DNA from 2 places in the Lysinibacillus sp. COL-1 genome. Region 2 is predicted to be linked to the other one. Evidence: riboswitches for the same ligand, from Rfam matches in the RefSeq annotation. Region 2 holds a riboswitch; the other holds the start of a gene.

Region 1 (11,903 bases), 170 kb from region 2:
TCCTTGGCACGAGGCACAAGCAGCCATGCATTGTCTGTAAGTAGGTGATCCTGCTCGAGCGAAGCCGTTTGCTTGCGCGGGTGTTTACTTGCTTCGAGCGAGAGTATTTACCCTGTTTGCGCGAGTATTCCTTGCTGGAGCGAGAGTATTTCATCTGTTTCCGCAAGTATTCCCCGCTCGAGCGAGAGTATTTCATCTGCTTCCGCGAGTATTCGTTGCTCGAACGAGAGTATTTCATCTCCTTCCGCGAGTATTCCCTGCTCGAACGAGAGTATTTCATCTCCTTCCGCGAGTATTCCTTGCTCGAACGAGAGTATTTCATCTCCTTCCGCGAGTATTCGCTGCTCGAACGAGAGTATTTCATCTCCTTCCGCGAGTATTCGCTGCTCGAACGAGAGTATTTCATCTCCTTCCGCGAGTATTCGCTGCTCGAACGAGAGTATTTCATCTCCTTCCGCGAGTATTCCTTGCTCGAACGAGAGTATTTACCCCCTACCCTTCAAATAAATAAAAACAAGCCCTCCGTTTGATGGAGGGCTTGAGTTTATAATGCACCTACTGCTTTCTTTGTAGGACTGTGCACAAGGTATGCAGGCTCGACAATCACGTAGTCATGCGTGTTTGTGAAATCAACTAGCACTTTACCAGGATAACTTTTTAAAATTTGCAGTTGATCAATTAATTGCAGCAATAGCTCGTGACCGTTGCCACGTGGATGCCAGTTGAAATGGTAATCATTTAATGCCTGAACCGCTTCAATAAATTGGGCATATTCCTGCTGCACAAAGGCTATTAACTTATCATGTTGAGGCGCTAAATCGTGGATATATGTTTCATAAAAACGCATCACAATCGAGCATAATACATCATTGACACGTGCTGCACTTAAAACAGGCTTTGGCTCCAGTGACAGACGGTCAAGATTGGGCTTGGCACGTGTGGAATCAATGCGTGTAATTAAATGGTATGGCTCCCCGTTAACCTCATAGACAATCGGGTTAGTCGGCATATACATCATAAAGCTATTGGTCTTCGTTTTCAGTTGATCGGTTACCGCTGCCTTCGCAAAAAGATGCCCGTCCACATCCCCATTTTGTATCCAAATAATTTCTTTATTATATAAAATTTGCTCAAAGAAGCGATCATTGCGGATCAGCTTCGTTGCTAATAATTGGTCAATCAATGATTCGACCGCCATTCTTGTTTTCGCTTTCTTGGCAACTTCTGTGCGTGGCTGCTTACAAATGGTCATATCTAAAGAAGTCATACATGCATCCCCTTTGCGTACATAATGTCAAAACAAAAAGGACTTCCTACCATTTTTGAGGAAATCCTTCGCTTATCTTCGTTCATCACCCAATGCCAAACAAACCCTAAGTATGTGTAAATGAGCCCGATTGCGAACCCCTTCATTTACTTTGGGCGTTTGACGTACCGTGACGAACAGAGCATTCTGTTTTGTCAACATGCCACCTCCTATTCCTCGTAGGTTACTGGTGTGTACTCGTAACAGGCAGGTATCCTGACTCATGGTCATTGCCACTTTTCTCCTTCCCATCATTTGACAGTGGTTGCTGAAAAGTCGCTCACATTTACAGTTGCGGGACAGTGTCGGATTCGCACCGACTTCCCTTTTAAGCAAATTGCACGCAATTTACACCTATTACTACACGCTATTCAGTTGGTAAGGAAATTTGCGAAAATTCTCTATTCCTTAGCTAATCATTGTAAAGTATTGTATGTCCAAAGTCAATTTATGCTAGAAAATACTAATTATTTCAAAATAATTCCATGTAAAATGGATGCATAGAATACTAGGTTTTCCTCATGTCACACTGAGCATCTCTTTAATTGCTTTCTGTAAAATGATAATAAAGTTATTTCTAATCAAAAAATACAAAAATTATATTATAAGAAGGCTCTTTAAAGTTGTTTAAATCTTGTTCAACTAGCCCCGTTAGTTCAACAACTTCTTGAAATCAATTCTTGTGTAGGTTTTATTATAGGTAAGAGATAGGTTCGTAACCGTGTTTGCTAATTAACTTTATCATGTTGGGATTTTCTATCGGGCCAACACTCACAAATATTTCAGAATGTCCTAAACTCTTTGCAATATTTTCTCTATACCTCATTAAGTCTGAACCTATACCATTACCACGATAATCCTCTTTTACATATAGGTCACTTAATTTAGGAAGCAAAGTACCTTTTAATTTAAGAACTCCAAAACCTAATATAAGTGCGTCTTGTTCAGCAATTACCAAATATAATTCCTTTTTTGCAAATTGCTTTAAATAATCCGTGAATAGATCTTTATTATTTCTACTATCCCATAAACCCGATAAGTCGTTTTCATTCGCTAATCTGATTATGTAGTTCATGGTTACTGCCGCTTCCCTATTCTTTAATAAATCACTATTATAAAATTTCTTCTTCAACAATATGCACCGTTCGTTAAATAAACAAAAGGACGGTCAAGCACCTTTTATTTTAGAATTTTCTCTAGCTATTCTTAATCCCTCTCTACCATTTAGATATTGAAAGTTAAACTATTTAACAAAGTGGGTAAATTTAAGCCCCATTATTTATTCTTCACATATATATGTATTGAACTGACCTCGATGTTATTGAAAAGCGACTGCTCTATTGAACGATTGCCCCCTGTCAGTCCAATAACAAGTTTTAGGTGTGACGTATAGTAACTTTCCCTTCTTTATTTTCTTCGTGGTTCCATTCAACTTGAATCTCAAATGTTCCATCTTGAAAAAATAAAGGAAATCTTCTCCGTATCGATGGCTGCATAGGAAGTTTATATGCGTTCTCTATATCTACCCAAACCGCTTTCCCCTCTGGAGCATCCTTCAAGAGTTCACCCTTGAAATCCTTTGTTATGTAATTAAATATCATATATCTATCTTTTGCGACTGGATTAACATATTCATAAAGCCCTTTATAAATAAGGTTTCTAACTTCTAACCCCGTTTCTTCTTTTACTTCTCTGATAGCACTTTCTACAATACTTTCAGGAAATTCAACTTTACCACCCGGTGGAATAAAACCTTTGAAATGGTCGTGCTGTCTATCCAGAAGTAAAACCTTCTCTTCACTTTGAATCATACACACCGTCCATATTTTATAATTAATAGAATTACTCATAATTCACTCCATCTTTTTTAAATAAATATTACCATATATGTGTCCTTCTTAGTTAAACAACTTTATTATCTCTTAACACCTTCTCTACATTATGTGCCTGTTTCGTAATCGGAACTGGAATCCCTTACACCCTTCACAAGGTATTTCCTCATCTTTATCATCCTTTCTTTGCACAACAAAAAAGCCTCGCATAAATGCGGGCTTTTAGTACCATACATTACGTCCCCAAAACATACTGCGCTAAAACACTTTGCACTTTGTAAATATTCGTCGCCTTGTTGAAGTTTTTTTGAATCGGTAACGAACTGCCTGACACCCATATTTTGAGCTCTGCATCTAAATCAAATGTCCCGGCTGTTTCTACTGAAAAATGAACGATATTTTTATAGGGGATGGAATGATATTCGGTTTTCTTGCCAGTCACCCCTTGCTTATCGATAAGGATTAATCGTTTATTCGTAAAAATAAACGTGTCTCTTATAATTTTATAGGCATTTTTGATTGTTTCGTTTGGAATCAATAAATCACGGACCTCCTCCTGTAATTTTTCTAAATTCACCTCGCTCGCATTGCCGATTAATCCATCAAATAAGCCCATCTCCTGGCCCCTTTCATTGTCATTTATTTAATGTATTACAAAGAAGATAGCGCTACGACAGGAAATAATGGTTTTATTGAGTCTATAAAGGCGAAGCATTGCACGTAATCATAGGCTCTCTACTAGCTATTGTTTAGGCTGTGATGAAGAGAGGGCGAGCTAGTTAAGGTTAGCATCTCTTTTGGTAAGGTAAATAGCGATTTTTTTAAAGAGTATGGGAATGAAGAATCACTCATATTATTCCAAGAAGCGATGGCAACAGCTGTCAAAAATGAAGGTGTTGTCAATATGGTGTAAATAGAGGATACGGCTAGAAACAAATATGGCTATCACCTTTGGTAAGGTGAAAAAGGACAAATCAGTAGCTGAATGTAGGTTAAGGTTACGCATACAATCTACGTGATCTCTAAGGATTTCACTAAGAAATTAATTACGTTGGTCCGCCAATAAAAAACACTTCCCATTCTAATGACAGGAAGTGCATTTCAAATTACTTATCTATCGCCTGAAACCACCTTTGTGCATAGCTATCTGTGGAGGCAAAATCATCTTGTTCTTAGATAACTATTCAGGGCTAAAAAACCTTGAAAATATGTTTTTCTTGCTTAAACCTGAAATTGATTTGTTAGCTTTTGTAAATTATCAGCTTGTACGCTTAAATCCTGTGTCACATGATTGACAGCTTGCATTGAGGCTGTTTGCTCATCCATTGAATGTAAAACAGCCTCTGTATAATGCGATAGCTTACCCATACCATTAGCAATCGTTGTCACAGAGGAAGCTACTTCATTGGCACTGCTAGAAAGCTGTTCAGCTGTTGTTGAAATATCTTCAAGCTGGCTCGTCATTTGACTAACATGCTGTGAAATCGTGCCAAAGGATTTTGTTGCTTCATCAATGACATAGACACCCTGCTGAACATTTTTTAAATCCTCCTCCACTGAGGATGCTACCTGTTTCGTGTCAGTTTCAATGCCCACTACTAAGTCCACGATTTGTGTAGCAGAATGCTTGGATTGCTCTGCTAATTGACGCACTTCCTCTGCCACAACTGCGAAGCCTTTCCCATGTTCTCCAGCTCGAGCTGCTTCAATGGCGGCATTCAATGCCAATAAATTCGTTTGGTCCGTAATAGCTGTAATCATCTCAGTCATCGATTTAATATCTGTCATTTTATTGGATAATTGCTGCATGAGTCCGCTCGTTTTTTCGGTTGAAGAAGAAATAAATTTCATTTGTTCCTTCGCCACATGTAAAATATTCGCTCCATTTCCTGCAATCTCATTGGCATCTTTTGCATGATCAAACACATCCTGAGTGGCTTCCGTAATTCGTCCGATTCCATCGACCGTTTCTTGCATAGCATTAGCACTATCATTGGCAGATTGTGCCGCTTGCTTCAAGCCCTCTGACGTTTTCTCCATTTGTTGATCGACTTCTTCCACAGCTACCGTAATTTCATTCGTACTTGCGGATAATTCTTCGATGCTTGCTGATAAATCTGTAGAGCTGTGCGCAATTTTTTGTGTCATTGTGCGTAATTGTTCCTGCATCTCTAAAAAGGATTGCGCTAGCTGAGAAATCTCACTCTTGTCACGAACCTCGATGACAACTGTATCTAATTGGCCTGCCGTAATACCCTGTGCAGCCTCTGTTAATTGTTTGATAGGCTGTATCACTTTGTAATGAACATATACGGTGTAAGCTAATGTAATGGCTATTCCTACGATGGTTAATACAGTCGAAAGCCATTCTAATGTCGTTACATTGGCTAAATCAATAAAGAGAATAATAATCATTAAGACATTTAAAACTGCAAAGCCAAGTAAACTCTTTTTTCGCAAACTCATTCCAAATTCCCCCAACTAAAATATGTCTTCCATACCATTATTATAGTTGAAAAATCCTAAAAATCATAAGGATACGCTCTCTTTTATAAGAACAAAGACACAAGTCTATTGATGACTGCATAAAAAAAGACTATAGACAGCTCGTAAAGCATGTCTACAGTCTTGATGTTGGAATTATTTTAAATTCATGATACTAGAGCCAGCAATACCTGGGTGTGTCATTTCATATGGATCTAATATTAAGTCTAATTGTTCGTTTGTTAAGACACCTTCTTCAATGCAAAGCTCACGAATAGAACGACCTGTTAGAATTGCTTCACGCGCAAGACGTGCTGCTACTTCATAGCCAATATGTGGGTTGACAGCCGTTAGTACCCCTACACTTTTCTCTACATATTCTTTCATGCGTTCTTCATTTGCTTCGATGTCTTTTAAGCAATTTTCCGTAAACGCACGGAAAACATTATTCATAATGCTAATGGACTGAATTAAGTTAAACACTAAAACAGGCTCCATTACGTTTAATTCTAATTGTCCAGCTTCAGATGCTAGTGAAATCGTATGGTCATTACCAATCACTTGGAAGGCAACTTGGTTCAGTACCTCTGGCATAACTGGGTTGACTTTACCTGGCATAATCGAAGATCCTGGTTGACGAGCTGGTAAAAGGATTTCTCCTAAGCCTGCACGAGGACCTGAAGCCATTAAACGTAAGTCATTAGCGATTTTAGACATATTAATCATACAGATTTTTAAAGCGCCTGATACTTCTGTATAAGCATCTGTATTTTGTGTTGCATCCACTAAATGTGTCGCACCTTTTAATGGTAAACCAGAAATTTCAGCAAGATGCTCATCAACGGATTTAATGTAATCTGGGAAGGCATTTAAACCTGTTCCAACAGCCGTTGCACCCATGTTCACATCATATAAATTTGGACGTGTTTGACGAATGCGTACGATATCACGGTTAATCACGCGGCAATAAGCTTCAAACTCTTGTCCTAAGCGAATTGGCACGGCATCCTGTAAATGCGTACGACCCATTTTAATGACATGTGCAAATTGCTCTGCTTTTTGATGGAAAACCGATTGCATATAATCCATCGTTACTAATAATTCATCTATTAAATTTAAAACAGCGATATGAATAGCTGTTGGGAACGCATCATTTGTTGATTGGGACATATTAACATGACTGTTTGGGCTTACTGTGTGATAGTCACCTTTTTCTTTCCCTAAAATTTCTAGGGCACGGTTGGCGATGACTTCATTAGCATTCATATTGATGGATGTACCTGCTCCACCTTGGATTGGGTCTACAAGAAATTCTGCATCCCATTTGCCATCAATTACTTCTTGTGCTGCTTCGACAATTGCCTCACCAATTTCTTTTGATAATAGGTGTACTTCCATATTACTTAAAGCCGCTGCTTTCTTCACAATCCCCATCGCCTTAATAAGTGAAGAGTGAATTGTGTAGCCTGTAATTGGGAAGTTTTCCGTTGCACGTAATGTTTGAATTCCGTAATAAGCCTCTGCTGGTAATACGCGCTCACCTAAAAAATCTTTTTCTATACGTTGTGTTGACATCATTGTCGTCTCCTTTTATGTAATACTCACACTTGATAGTAGCTAATAAAAGTCGTATTGTAAACAGTCATTTTTCTGTAAACGAAAAAAATCCTTCAAAAAAGCAAAGAAATCGCTAAAAACCGAGCGCATTTCCTACGCTCGGTTGCCTTTATTATTTATTCGATGTCACTGTAAAACGGCTATTTACATGCTGTGGATTTTCTAATTCATCTACGACAGCAACCGCATAATCAGCATAGCTGACATAGCTTTCACCCGCGTCATTGACTAATAAATGGTCAACACCTGCTGTGTAGTGACCTGTACGTGGTCCTTCTGGATCAAAAAATGCTGATGGACTGATAAATGTCCACGTAATAGAGGATTGTTGTAAATCCTCTAGATTTTGTCCTTGATTTTGCGCTGTCGCTAAGTACATTGCTGGGAAATCTGGTGTTTCCATCACACGCACTTTTTTCTCTGGGTCCACAAATAAACTACCTGCACCACCTACAACAACTAATTTTGTAGCAATCCCTTTGAAAATCGAAATCAAATGACGGCCCACTTTTACATGTAACTGTTCTTGTCCTGCTGGCGCACCAAATGCATTCACAACGACATCAAAGCCCTTCACATCTTCTGCTGTTATATCCAAGACATCTTTTTCAAGCACTGGAATAGCGGCTGTCACTTTAGCTGCTGAACGAACGATAGCTGTTACGTCATGACCTCGTTGTAACGCTTCCTCTACTATTTTTTGTCCTGCTTTCCCTGTTGCACCAATTACGGCAATTTTCATTATTTATTCCTCCTCAAATTTAGTTGTAACTATTTTAGTTACAGGTTGGATACAAAAAGACCATCTCCGTCTAAGCACGAAGTTGATCCAGCACATCCTGTAGCGTCTGTGCTTGTAATTGCTCCTCCATTGCCTGCCAAACAGATGTATAGACACCTTCCAATGTATGTTGGATTTTCCGCCCTACTGCACACGCTGGGTTTGGCTCATCATGAATCGCAAAAAGCTGCTCTGGCCCATTCATCGCCTGATAAATAGCTAAAAGTGTTAAATCCTTTGGCTCGACTAATAGCTCATAGCCAGCCATGCCCGAATGTGATGACAGTAAGCCAGCCTTTTTTAGAACGCCAATCATACGTCTTACAACAACGGGATTAGTATTCACGCTCCCAGCCATATAGTCGGACGTGAGTAAGCTTTTATCAGATGTTGTAGCAATGAGAGAAAGAATATGGATCGCCACCGAAAATCGACTGTTCACCATATGTATCACCACCTGTTGTAACCATTATAGTTACAGGTGCAAAAAAAAGCAAGCCCTTTTTGTCACCTGTATTTATTTTCTCCGTTATGTTACATCAAATACGCCGTTTATATTTTCTTCACATATATCACTAATTCCTGACGTATTTGTCCATTGTCATCATAAAAATCTAAGTTATGAAATTCATATTTGAAATGACCGACTGGAAATGTCACACTTTCTCCCTGAGTTGCAGCCAATATACCTGCCACATCATGTGACACCGTATGTAATAACTCTTCTCCAGAAAATGAATCGACAAAAATTACATTCATAAAAAAACACCTCCATAGTCATTATAGCTTAGAAGGCGCTTACATTTATAGTGTTTCTTTATAGCCTTTCAAACGAATTTCTTCGATGATTTGCATCATTTCGTGAATTTGCTGCTGTGATAATTTCTTCGTGTTACAAGAACACACCTGTTGTGTAGCACTCTGTTTTTGCCGTTGATGACTCGGCTGCCGCTCACATTCATCTGCTTGAAGTACTATTGTATTTTTCACAACTTTCACCTCTACACGATAATGGACTGACTCGCTCCAAATAATGCTAGTAATCCCATAATTACTATAATCAACTACTATTCGTCCAGTCATCCAACTGCTTACCTATTTAGTAAAACAAATCGTTAGACCTAGTGCTTCGTTCGAAAAAAACAGCAACCAAGACGGCTGCTGCTAGGATTATACGGCAATCGGTGCTTTAATAGCTGGATGCGGATCATATCCTTCAATGGATAAATCCTCAAGCTCTATATCAAAGATCGATGTTTTAGTTGGATTGATGTGCAATGTCGGTAGGTCCTTTGGCTCCCGTGATAACTGTTCTTTCACTTGTTCCACATGATTCGCATAAATATGAGCATCCCCAATGCTGTGAATAAATTCGCCAACCTCTAGTCCACACTCATGTGCAATTAAATGCGTTAATAAAGCGTAAGAAGCAATATTGAACGGACAGCCTAATAATGTATCTAAGCTTCGTTGCATTAATTGACAGCTTAATTTACCATTCGCCACATAGAACTGGAACATCACATGACATGGCGGTAATGCCGCTTTACTGCCCTTTGCCCCCGCATTGATAACATCCTCAGGATTCCACGCATTGACAATCATACGTCGTGAGTCAGGATTATGCTTAATTTGATCAATAACATCCTGTAGCTGGTCAAGGCTCTGGCCATCAGATGTAGTCCAATGACGCCATTGCTTGCCATAGACATTACCGAGATCGCCGTATTGCTGCGCAAAGTCGTCATCCGTTAAGACACGCTCACAAAATGAAGCCAGCTCTTTTTGATACAAGGCATTAAACGACTCATCCACTAAACAGCGACGGCCAAAATCGGTCATATCAGGTCCTGTATAGGCATCTGATTCCACCCATTTTTTAAATGCCCATTCATCCCATATATGATTATTATGTTGCAATAAATAACGGATATTCGTATCCCCTTTAATGAACCACAATAATTCACTCGCTACCAGCTTAAAAGGGACACGCTTTGTCGTTAAAAGTGGGAAACCTTTGCTTAAATCAAAGCGCATTTGATAACCAAAGACACTGTATGTACCTGTCCCTGTCCGATCTTCTTTTTTCGTGCCATTTTCTAATATATGTTGTAGTAAATTTAAGTACGCCATTTCTGGATGCATCATTTTTGTTCAACAACTCCTCACTTTTGCTGTTGACCATTATACCATTACATGGCGGATTTTCGTATGTCAAATGTTGAATAAAGCTGTCATCAGCCCGAATGATAGGAATTGTTATTGAGCTCCCGTGAAATTTCACTCTCGGTTGTGACGAAAAAAGTGGGCAGTAAGATAATATTCAATAAAATCGGTCCAACGATGACTAATAAATCAATGCCAGGGCTAAAGTAAAGCCCGAATGCTGTAATCAAGCCCGATAACACGAGGAATACGATTTGGGCAACTATAATCAAAATCGGTAACAATTGATACAGATAATTAAGTTTACGGAACTGGTGCATATTGTCTGGATTTTCGATGATTTTTCTTTTTAAACGCCTAGACAAAATCATGCAAGCAAGCAGTTGGACTGCCATAAAGCAAAAATAAATGATGCTGTATAATAGCAATTGACTTTTTTGTATCGTGCCATCAAAATGACCAACCCTCTGGTTTAATAAATCATTAACTGCTCCCTCATAAACATATTCACGCTCACTTAAAACAGTAAAAGGCTCCATAAAGCCAAACGCTGTCCAGTCCTTTGTATTGACAGTCCAACTCGATAATTTACTCGCTAAAATACGCAATTGAATGGGATCTTGCTCCCCAAACATGCCTACTAAATTACGATATGGGATTGCTACTTTTAGCTGGCCATCTCGCTTTTCTTGAAATAAATCCTGAATATAAAAGGTATAGGCAACATCCGACTTATTGGCTTCGTAACGGGCCTCTTCAATGTTCCAATGACTAGCTAAGGAAGCTTGAATACCGTTTTTCATGTCTGTATAGGGCATATCCTTATGTAAATGCTTCGGAATCTTATAGACAAAATGATGATCACTACCAATGAGACCGATTTCTACCTCGACTTTATCTTGATTCACCATTTTGGCCTTCGTGGTCAATGGAATGGTAATCATAGCGATGAGGAAAAAAAGAATAAATGTACAAATGCCTTTTTTCACGCAATAGACCCCCTGTTCGTCACAATAATTAAATTCACCGTATCATAGCCATGTCCGAAAACACTATTTCGTTATTCCGAAAAGGCAATAGTGGTTTTCCGAAACACGTTATTTCGGTATTCCAAATTTATCAATAATTAGCGATAATATATAGGAGATTATTATCATACACAAATTTGAGGTTTCCCAATGAAAAAATGGACATATTTTATTTTTCTTACATATTTAATACTTGGCATTTATGTATTAGGCGTTACTATCAAAACACCCTTTATTAGCCTCACTCTCGATACGACAAACGGTCAACCAGTCATTATAGATAGCTACTATCCTCACTGGGCTGCGCAAAAAAATATTGAAAAAGGCGATATCGTTGTGGCCATTGATGGACAACCAGCCATGGAGAATCGCTTTGTTCAGTTATATGCCATCATTCGAAGTGCCAATACCTTAACGATTCAAAAGTCTGATGGGACCATTGAAAGCATTGCTGTGAAGCACAGTGATATGCCAGAAGAATTATATTTGCAAATTCTCTTTCCGATCTTTTATTTTCTTTTAGCTTTCAGCGTTGCACTTTATGTCTGGCGACGCAATCAAGATAACATCCCGACATTTTTATTGGTCTTATTTTTATTAACCTGCTCCATGGGCTATATAAGCACTGGCGCTTCGGCAAGAGGCAATCTGATTGGAATGATTACCATTGGCATTAGTATTGTGCTATG
Region 2 (8,026 bases):
CTGGTGAGAAGGTGATGGCACAAGAAAAGAGCTTGTACCCAAATTTAGATTATTATGCAGCACCAGTATACTACATGCTTGGCTTGCCAATTGAAATCTATACACCTATCTTTTTTGGCTCACGAACGATTGGCTTATGTGCTCACGTCATTGAGCAGCATGACAATAACCGATTATTTAGACCTCGTGTCCATTATATTGGCGAGCGTCATAACCTTGAAGAATTGTCGGTATAATCAAGTTTTAACAACTCGCCATAGAGCTGATGGGCATTCTGACCAATGCCTATCAGCATACTAGTATATCAAATTCATGCCTTGAAAGGAAGATATAGATGATTAAAACAAATGACATATCTAAGACAGATCAATTACTTACAGATATTGCGGATTACGTAGTAAATACAACTATTACAAGTGAAGAAGCATACGAAACGGCACGCTATGTATTATTAGATACATTAGGGTGTGGCATTTTGGCCTTACAATATCCTGAATGCACGAAACTTCTTGGCCCAGTAGTACCAGGCACAGTCGTTCCCAATGGTACACGAGTTCCAGGCACTTCCTATGTTCTTGATCCTGTAAAAGGTGCCTTTAATATCGGTTGTATGATTCGTTGGCTGGATTACAACGACACTTGGCTTGCGGCTGAATGGGGACACCCTTCCGATAATTTAGGGGGCATATTAGCTGTGGCTGATTATTTGAGTCGCGTGCGTGTTGCTGAAGGGAAAGAGCCACTTAAAATGAAAGACGTATTAGAAATGATGATACAGGCCCATGAAATACAAGGTATTCTCGCATTAGAAAATAGCTTAAATCGTGTTGGGTTAGACCATGTACTGTTTGTCAAAATTGCGACAACAGCTGTTGTGACAAAGGCATTAGGTGGCACTCATCAGGAAATTGTCAACGCCTTATCAAATGCTTGGATTGATAATTCGAGCCTACGAACATATCGCCATGCACCGAATACGGGTTCTAGAAAATCATGGGCTGCTGGTGATGCAACAAGCAGGGCAGTACACTTAGCCATGATGGCTGTGAAAGGCGAAATGGGCTATGCAACGGCCTTATCTGCACCTGGCTGGGGCTTCCAAGATGTTCTCTTTAATAAGCAAGAATTAAAGCTTGCTAGACCACTAGCATCTTATGTGATGGAAAATGTTCTATTTAAAGTTTCTTATCCAGCTGAATTCCATGCACAAACAGCTGCCGAATGTGCCGTTCATTTACACAATGAAGTGAAAAATCGTTTACAGGACATTGAACGCATTCAAATTACGACCCATGAATCCGCTATACGAATTATCGATAAGGAAGGACCTCTTAATAACCCAGCTGATCGTGATCACTGTCTTCAATACATTACAGCAATAGGGCTTATCTATGGTGATATTACAGCAGACCACTATGAAGATGAAGTGGCTGCAGATCCACGTATCGATAATTTAAGAAATAAAATGGTGGTTGTGGAAAAACCCCAATATACAATTGATTACCTAGATCCTGAGAAACGTTCGATTGCCAATGCTGTTCAAGTTTATTACAAAGATGGCACATCATCTGAGCTTATTGAATGTGAATATCCTTTAGGACACCGTTTCCGTCGTGAGGAAGCATTCCCTCAAATCATCCATAAGTTCCAGCAAAACATTAGCACCCATTATTCTCAAAAACAACACAGCAAGATTAATGAAGTTTGTGCTGATCAAGCACTTCTTGAAAATAGTGCTGTTCATGAATTCGTTAATTTATTTGTTTAACTTCTTTCAGGAAATTAAAGCCTCTGGCGAATGTCACGAATCGGGAAGGAGTTAATAAAGGATGTTAGCCTAAAATCCTCCCATCCTTGCGATAACGGCTAACTGACCTGCATCACAGCCGCTTTCGGACGTAAATATGCCGAGGCATCATTGATTATTAGGAGGTTTTTATAGATGGCGTGGATTGTAAATGAAGCAATAGCACAAAAACAATTGGCTGAACAATTTCGAACACTCATTACTCGTTCAACGATTTTACAAATCCCAGGAGCTCATGATGCAATGGCTGGCTTAATGGCTAAAAAAGTTGGCTTTGAGGCATTATATCTTTCTGGCGCTGCCTACACTGCCAGTAGAGGCTTACCTGATTTAGGCATGATTTATTCAAATGAAGTTGCACAGCGTGCGAGCGAAATTATTCGTGCGACTAATTTACCGCTGCTAGTGGATATCGATACTGGCTTTGGTGGTGTCTTAAATGTTGCCCGCACAGCTCGTGAAATGGTAGAGGCTGGAGTAGCTGCTGTACAGCTAGAGGATCAAAATCTTCCAAAAAAATGTGGTCATTTGAATGGGAAAACACTCGTTGCTCAAGAGGAAATGATACAAAAAATAAAAATGATTAAACAAATAGCTCCTACGTTAGTAATTGTTGCCCGCACAGATGCAAGGTCTGTAGAAGGTTTAGAGCAGGCTATTTTAAGAGCTAAAGCTTATGTGGCAGCTGGGGCAGATGCCATTTTTCCAGAGGCTCTCCAAACAGAAAAGGAATTTAAACATTTTGCTAGTGAGCTAGATGCTCCGTTATTAGCCAATATGACTGAATTTGGACAAACACCGTATTATACGGCTAAGGAATTTGAAAAGATGGGCTATTCGATGGTTATATATCCCGTTACATCGATGAGAGTAGCAGCCAAAGCCTATGAGCAAGTGTTTGGCTTAATAAAAAAGACAGGGACTCAAAAAGAAGCTATTGAGGATATGCAAACAAGAAGTGAATTATATGAAACCATCTCCTATTACAAATTTGAAGATTTAGATAGTGAGCTGGCGAAAACCATCTTACCTAAAGAGGAAATAAAGTAGGAGAAAAGTTTACTTTTCTCCTCTTTCTTTCAAGGAGGACTAGCATGGATACATTAGAAAACAAAAGGACCATTTTTACACCTGAGGACTTTCAGGAGGAGGAAGGGCTCATAGCAAAAACCGCAGAGCTGTTCATCAAACAAGATGTTGCCACTAATATGGCAGCTATTGAGCAGCATCAATATGACATCACTCGGCGGTTATTTCAAAAAGCTGGTGATCTTGGTTTACTAGCCATCGAAATACCCGAGGCCTATGGAGGGCTAGAACTTAATAAAAAAATTTCCGGGTTAGTTGCAGAAAGAATGGGCTATGGCAGCTCATTCAGTGTATCTTACAATATTCACGCAGGAGTCGGCACATTGCCCTATGTCTATTTTGGCGATGCGTCCCAAAAGCTGAAATACCTACCAAAGCTGGCTTCAGGTGAATGGATTGGTGCTTACGCTCTGACGGAGCCAGACGCAGGCTCAGATGCACTACATCCCAAAACAAATGCCATTTTAAACGAGGACGGCTCTGCATGGGTAATAAATGGTGAAAAGCAATGGATTACCAATGCACAGCTAGCAGATCTCTTTGTTGTTTTTGCGAAAACGAGTGAAGGCATGACTGCATTCATTGTAGAACGTACATTTAGCGGTGTATCTATTGGACAAGAAGAGGAGAAAATGGGCATTAAAGGATCCTCGACAGCTACGCTTATTTTACAGGATGTTGTCGTGCCGAGGGAAAATGTTCTTGGCGAGGTTGGAAAAGGCCATAAAGTAGCGATGAATATATTGAACATGGCACGCCTAAAGCTAGCTTTCTCCAACATCGGCACTTCCAAGCAGGCACTTCAGTTAGCTGTAACGTATGGTAGGGAACGGAAGCAATTTCACCAGCCAATCGTTCATTTTACCATGATACAGGAAAAACTTGCGGATATGGCAACCTCCATCTATGGGGCGGAAAGTGCTGCATACAGGACAGCAGGAGAAATAGATGATGCGATGGAAGTTACGGATAAAGAGTCAATGGTTCAAAAAATAGCTGATTTCGCTCTGGAATGCGCACTCAATAAAGTCAATTGCTCAGAAGTGCTTGGGAAAATTGTAGATGAAGCTGTACAAATCCATGGTGGCTATGGCTATATGCAAGACTACGAGGTTGAACGCTTATATCGTGACGCTAGAATTAGCCGTATTTTTGAAGGAACAAATGAAATCAACCGTTTAACAATGGCGAAGCTACTATATAAGAAGTATTCACAAGCAACCTCTACCGAAAATGCTCCAGTAGCATATCAACCAGCAGAAAAGAATCAGCAATACATCCGTCTTGCCAAGTACTTAATGCAAATAGCCATCGCTGTCATTGCTGACGCACAGATTCAATTGGAGCAAGAGCAGGAATATATGCGTCTGCTAGCTGATATAGTAAAAGATATTTATGTTATGGAAGCTTCTTTACTGCGGACGGAAAAGAACGCATGTGACAATATGAAACATTTGATGACAGATATTCTTTGTCAAGAAGGCTATCGTAAAATAGAAAAAAGGACAATCGACATTATTTGTGCTGCTGAAACAAATGAACAAAAGCGAAAAACAAGGTTAGATCATATTCAGCGCTTAAACATCCCACTCCATCAGAATCTCTTTATGAAAAAGCGAGAGATTGCAAGAGGGATCATCAACAATCCAAAATCGATCAGTTCATTATCATAAACAGGAGGGAAAAATCATGGTTGATACATTTGCCAATGTTAGTAAAGAAGATTCCATCACGCTTATTCATTTAAATCATCCACCAGCAAATACGTTGTCATCAGCTTCTATTGAACATCTTCGTGTCATTTTTAAAGAATTAGCTGAGGATGAAGAGACGAGAGCCATCATTGTGACCGGCTCTGGACGATTTTTTGCTGCGGGAGCAGATATAAAGGAATTTGTTGCTGCCTTTGGGCAACAGGATAGAGCATTACAAATGGCTGAGGCAGGCCAAGCGCTATGTGATGAAATTGAAGCCATGAAAAAGCCTGTTATTGCTGCTATTAATGGGCCAGCCCTTGGAGGAGGACTAGAGCTAGCGTTAGGCTGTCATTTCAGGATTGCTTCAAGTAATGCCATTGTTGGTTTACCAGAATTAAAGCTTGGCTTACTGCCGACATTCGGAGGCACTCAACGACTGAGCAGAATAACAACGCAAGCAAAGGCTCTACAATTAATTTTAACAAGCAAGCAATTAAGTGCTGATGAAGCACTACAACTAGGTATTATTCAAGTGGTGACGGAGCCAGATGAGCTTCTGCCAACTGCCAAAGCCCTTGCTCAGTCTTTTGTTGAGGGCAAAAGTATGACAAGTGTATCCCGTACAATTGAATGTATAATTCAAGGTGGGAAGGATCATCTCCAAAAAGGGTTGGAATTAGAACGAACACGCTTTGCTGAGTTATTTTTAACAGCGGATGCTAGAGAAGGCGTTCAAGCGTTTATAGACAAAAGACAGCCCAACTTTAAACATTTGTAAGGGAGGAAACTACTATGACAAATGAAGTAATATTTTCCGTCAGTGAGGGTGGCGCAGCAAGCATTACGCTGAATCGTCCTCAAGCTTTAAACTCACTTTCTATAGAAATGCTAAAGCCCATTGGTGAGAAACTAAAGGAATGGCAGGCGAATGATCAAATTCACTTGATTATTCTAAGAGGTGCTGGCGAAAAGGGCTTTTGTGCTGGGGGTGATATTAAAACACTCTATAAAGCTCGCTCCAGTCAGGAAGCTTTCCAAAATGCCGAAATCTTTTTTGAGGAAGAATATCACATAGATAGGGCAATCTATCACTACCCAAAGCCTATCATTGCTTGCCTTGATGGCATTGTCATGGGAGGTGGGGTTGGTTTAACGTATGGGGCTAGCCACCGAATTGTGACAGAGCGAACAAAATGGGCTATGCCAGAAATGAATATTGGCTTCTTTCCTGATGTTGGAGCTGCCTATTTTCTAAATAAAGCGCCTGGCTATGTAGGATATTACTTAGCTTTAACAGCTTCGATCATCCAAGCTGCAGATGTTCTCTTTGCTAATGGTGCAGATAGCTATATGACGAGCGATCATTTACACGCATTCCTCACACGCATTGAACAAACGAACTGGCATACAGTGGAAACTAGCACAGCTCTAAAGCAATTAATAGAGGACTATTCAAGTACACCAACAGCAAACAGTGAGCTTGCCAGCCTTCAAAATGAAATCGATCAACATTTCTCAAAACATACAGTGGAGAAGATAGTCGAATCCTTAGACAATGACCCAAGCAAATTTGCACAAGAAACAAAGCAGTTGCTTCTATCTAAATCTCCATCATCCTTAAAAATTACATTAAAGCAGCTGATAGATGCTCAACATAAAACGGTAGAAGAATGCTTTGCGACTGATTTAATCTTGGCAAAAAACTTTTTAAATCATGAGGATTTCTATGAAGGGGTTAGGTCTGTCGTCATTGATAAGGATCGAAATCCTCAGTATATCTATCAAACATTCGCTGATTTTACAGATGATATACTTGAAAAATTCTTTCAAGACAGTAGTGAAACCGTAAAGAAGTAAGAACAATGACATCTTCGCTCAATAAATGCTGAAACCATCTACTTGTTAAGAGGTAGGTGGTTTCTTAAGTGTTGTTCTGTAGATTTTCATAGGGTTTTGTCAGAGAACGTAGAATGATATGTTATACTATAAAAAACGGAATAAAAGGATAAAGGTACAAATTCAATAGAATTTGTTTAAAAGGGAAGAACGGTGAAAAGCCGTCGCTGTCCCGCAACTGTAATTGGGAGCACATTTTAAAAACCACTGTTATGTATGTAATGGGAAGGGAAAAATGTGTGATGATCATAAGCCAGGAGACCTGCCTTTATCTAGTACAGCCAAAACCTACGCGGATAGGGGGTGTTGAGTGTGACGAATTACCTTCATCATACTCATAGTGCGACAACCAAAAAAAGAGTCTTTATTCAATATAGACGACTTATTTTATATTGGTTGAAGAACTATGAAGTATGTCAGTCATAGCTAGCATCTTCCCATTAGGGCAAGATGTTTTTTTTATGAATAAATAGGGGTGAACAAGATGACATCACATTCAATTTCATTTTATATAAATCAGTTAAAGCAGCAAATTATGAACAACCTTTCTGGTGAGCATATTAGGCCATTACAGCTTTATATTAGGAAGTTAATAGAAGAAAACCCAAATGATTATACATCTATTAATGATGCCTATTTAACGATCAAGCATGAATTAATCGAGACATGTCATGATAGTAGATAAAAAATCTGAAGTGAAGTGAATAATTAAATGGAATGCAAAATGAACAAATCTGAAGACATAATGGACAACATAGATATGAATCAAAAAGTTTTATATAGAAAATTGGATCATTTTGAAATGGAAAGAGGCTTGGTATTAGAAAGTTTAGACATTTTTCTAAGATGGAATCAACAAACACAATACCTTTCTGAAGACAAGCTTCAAAAGCTTTGGATGAAACTGGTAAGGAAGTATAAATTCTCTCTCGATGAATGGGAAAGAACTGCTGGTCATACAAATATCCATGCTTATCTAGTGAAGGAGCAAGGACATGGGTTACAAAAGTTGATGCGCTTTTACAAAGATCGCCACGGCATAAAATGGTTGGAAAATGCATTTCATTATGGAATGTCATTGCTCATTGAAGTTGGAAAAATGCCTGGATTAGAAATGTTTTTCCTAACAAATTTAATATGTTACAGATGGGAAAAGGATTATTTAGAGGATGCAGATGTTCAACAGTTTTTTTGTCATTCAATAAATGGTAAAGTGAAGGAGGTCTATGAAAGTTTCAGGGCTTTCGATCAAGAACAGAATCTGTTAACCGCAACTACTCTCTATAAACTTTTATCAAAATATAATCCTCATTTTCAAGTGAATTCGGCAGCAACGCCTGAATTTTATAAGGAATTGTCCTTATTTGTCGAAATCGAGTAATCCATACGTTCGACATGTCAAACAGTCTATTATTCTTTAGAATATAGGCTGTTTCTATGTGAAATACGCTAGTATATTTAATGCTCATAGATCCGTAGTAACAGAAAATCTCGTACATAGTTTAGATACACAATGAATTAAGATATAAATAATAGA

What was found. A riboswitch is a leader RNA that binds a small molecule or an ion and turns the genes downstream of it on or off. The one in region 2 is predicted to bind cobalamin.
Region 1: it holds a riboswitch for cobalamin, as region 2 does, so the genes downstream of both, AC6BKE_RS18355 (hypothetical protein) here and AC6BKE_RS19140 (hypothetical protein) in region 2, are expected to answer to the same signal.

The regions. Positions count from the first base shown of each region.
Region 1 covers NZ_JCAWSJ010000004.1:1,999,080-2,010,982, reverse strand. Annotated here, with positions in the region: gene AC6BKE_RS18365 (GTP-binding protein) at 1-40, shown strand, start outside; gene AC6BKE_RS18360 (hypothetical protein) at 117-530, shown strand; gene AC6BKE_RS18355 (hypothetical protein) at 545-1,267, opposite strand; cobalamin riboswitch at 1,496-1,679, opposite strand; gene AC6BKE_RS18350 (GNAT family N-acetyltransferase) at 2,001-2,438, opposite strand; gene AC6BKE_RS18345 (8-oxo-dGTP diphosphatase) at 2,683-3,156, opposite strand; gene AC6BKE_RS18340 (PH domain-containing protein) at 3,374-3,754, opposite strand; gene AC6BKE_RS18335 (methyl-accepting chemotaxis protein) at 4,360-5,604, opposite strand; gene aspA (aspartate ammonia-lyase) at 5,779-7,200, opposite strand; gene AC6BKE_RS18325 (NAD(P)-dependent oxidoreductase) at 7,352-7,981, opposite strand; gene AC6BKE_RS18320 (Rrf2 family transcriptional regulator) at 8,052-8,465, opposite strand; gene AC6BKE_RS18315 (hypothetical protein) at 8,573-8,779, opposite strand; gene AC6BKE_RS18310 (hypothetical protein) at 8,825-9,103, opposite strand; gene AC6BKE_RS18305 (thymidylate synthase) at 9,191-10,168, opposite strand; gene AC6BKE_RS18300 (hypothetical protein) at 10,258-11,175, opposite strand; gene AC6BKE_RS18295 (ATP-binding protein) at 11,365-11,903, shown strand, end outside.
Region 2 covers NZ_JCAWSJ010000004.1:2,171,837-2,179,862, forward strand. Annotated here, with positions in the region: gene mmgD (citrate synthase) at 1-236, shown strand, start outside; gene AC6BKE_RS19115 (bifunctional 2-methylcitrate dehydratase/aconitate hydratase) at 335-1,768, shown strand; gene prpB (methylisocitrate lyase) at 1,943-2,857, shown strand; gene AC6BKE_RS19125 (acyl-CoA dehydrogenase FadE) at 2,902-4,569, shown strand; gene AC6BKE_RS19130 (enoyl-CoA hydratase-related protein) at 4,586-5,371, shown strand; gene AC6BKE_RS19135 (enoyl-CoA hydratase/isomerase family protein) at 5,386-6,450, shown strand; cobalamin riboswitch at 6,586-6,773, shown strand; gene AC6BKE_RS19140 (hypothetical protein) at 6,974-7,174, shown strand; gene AC6BKE_RS19145 (hypothetical protein) at 7,214-7,870, shown strand.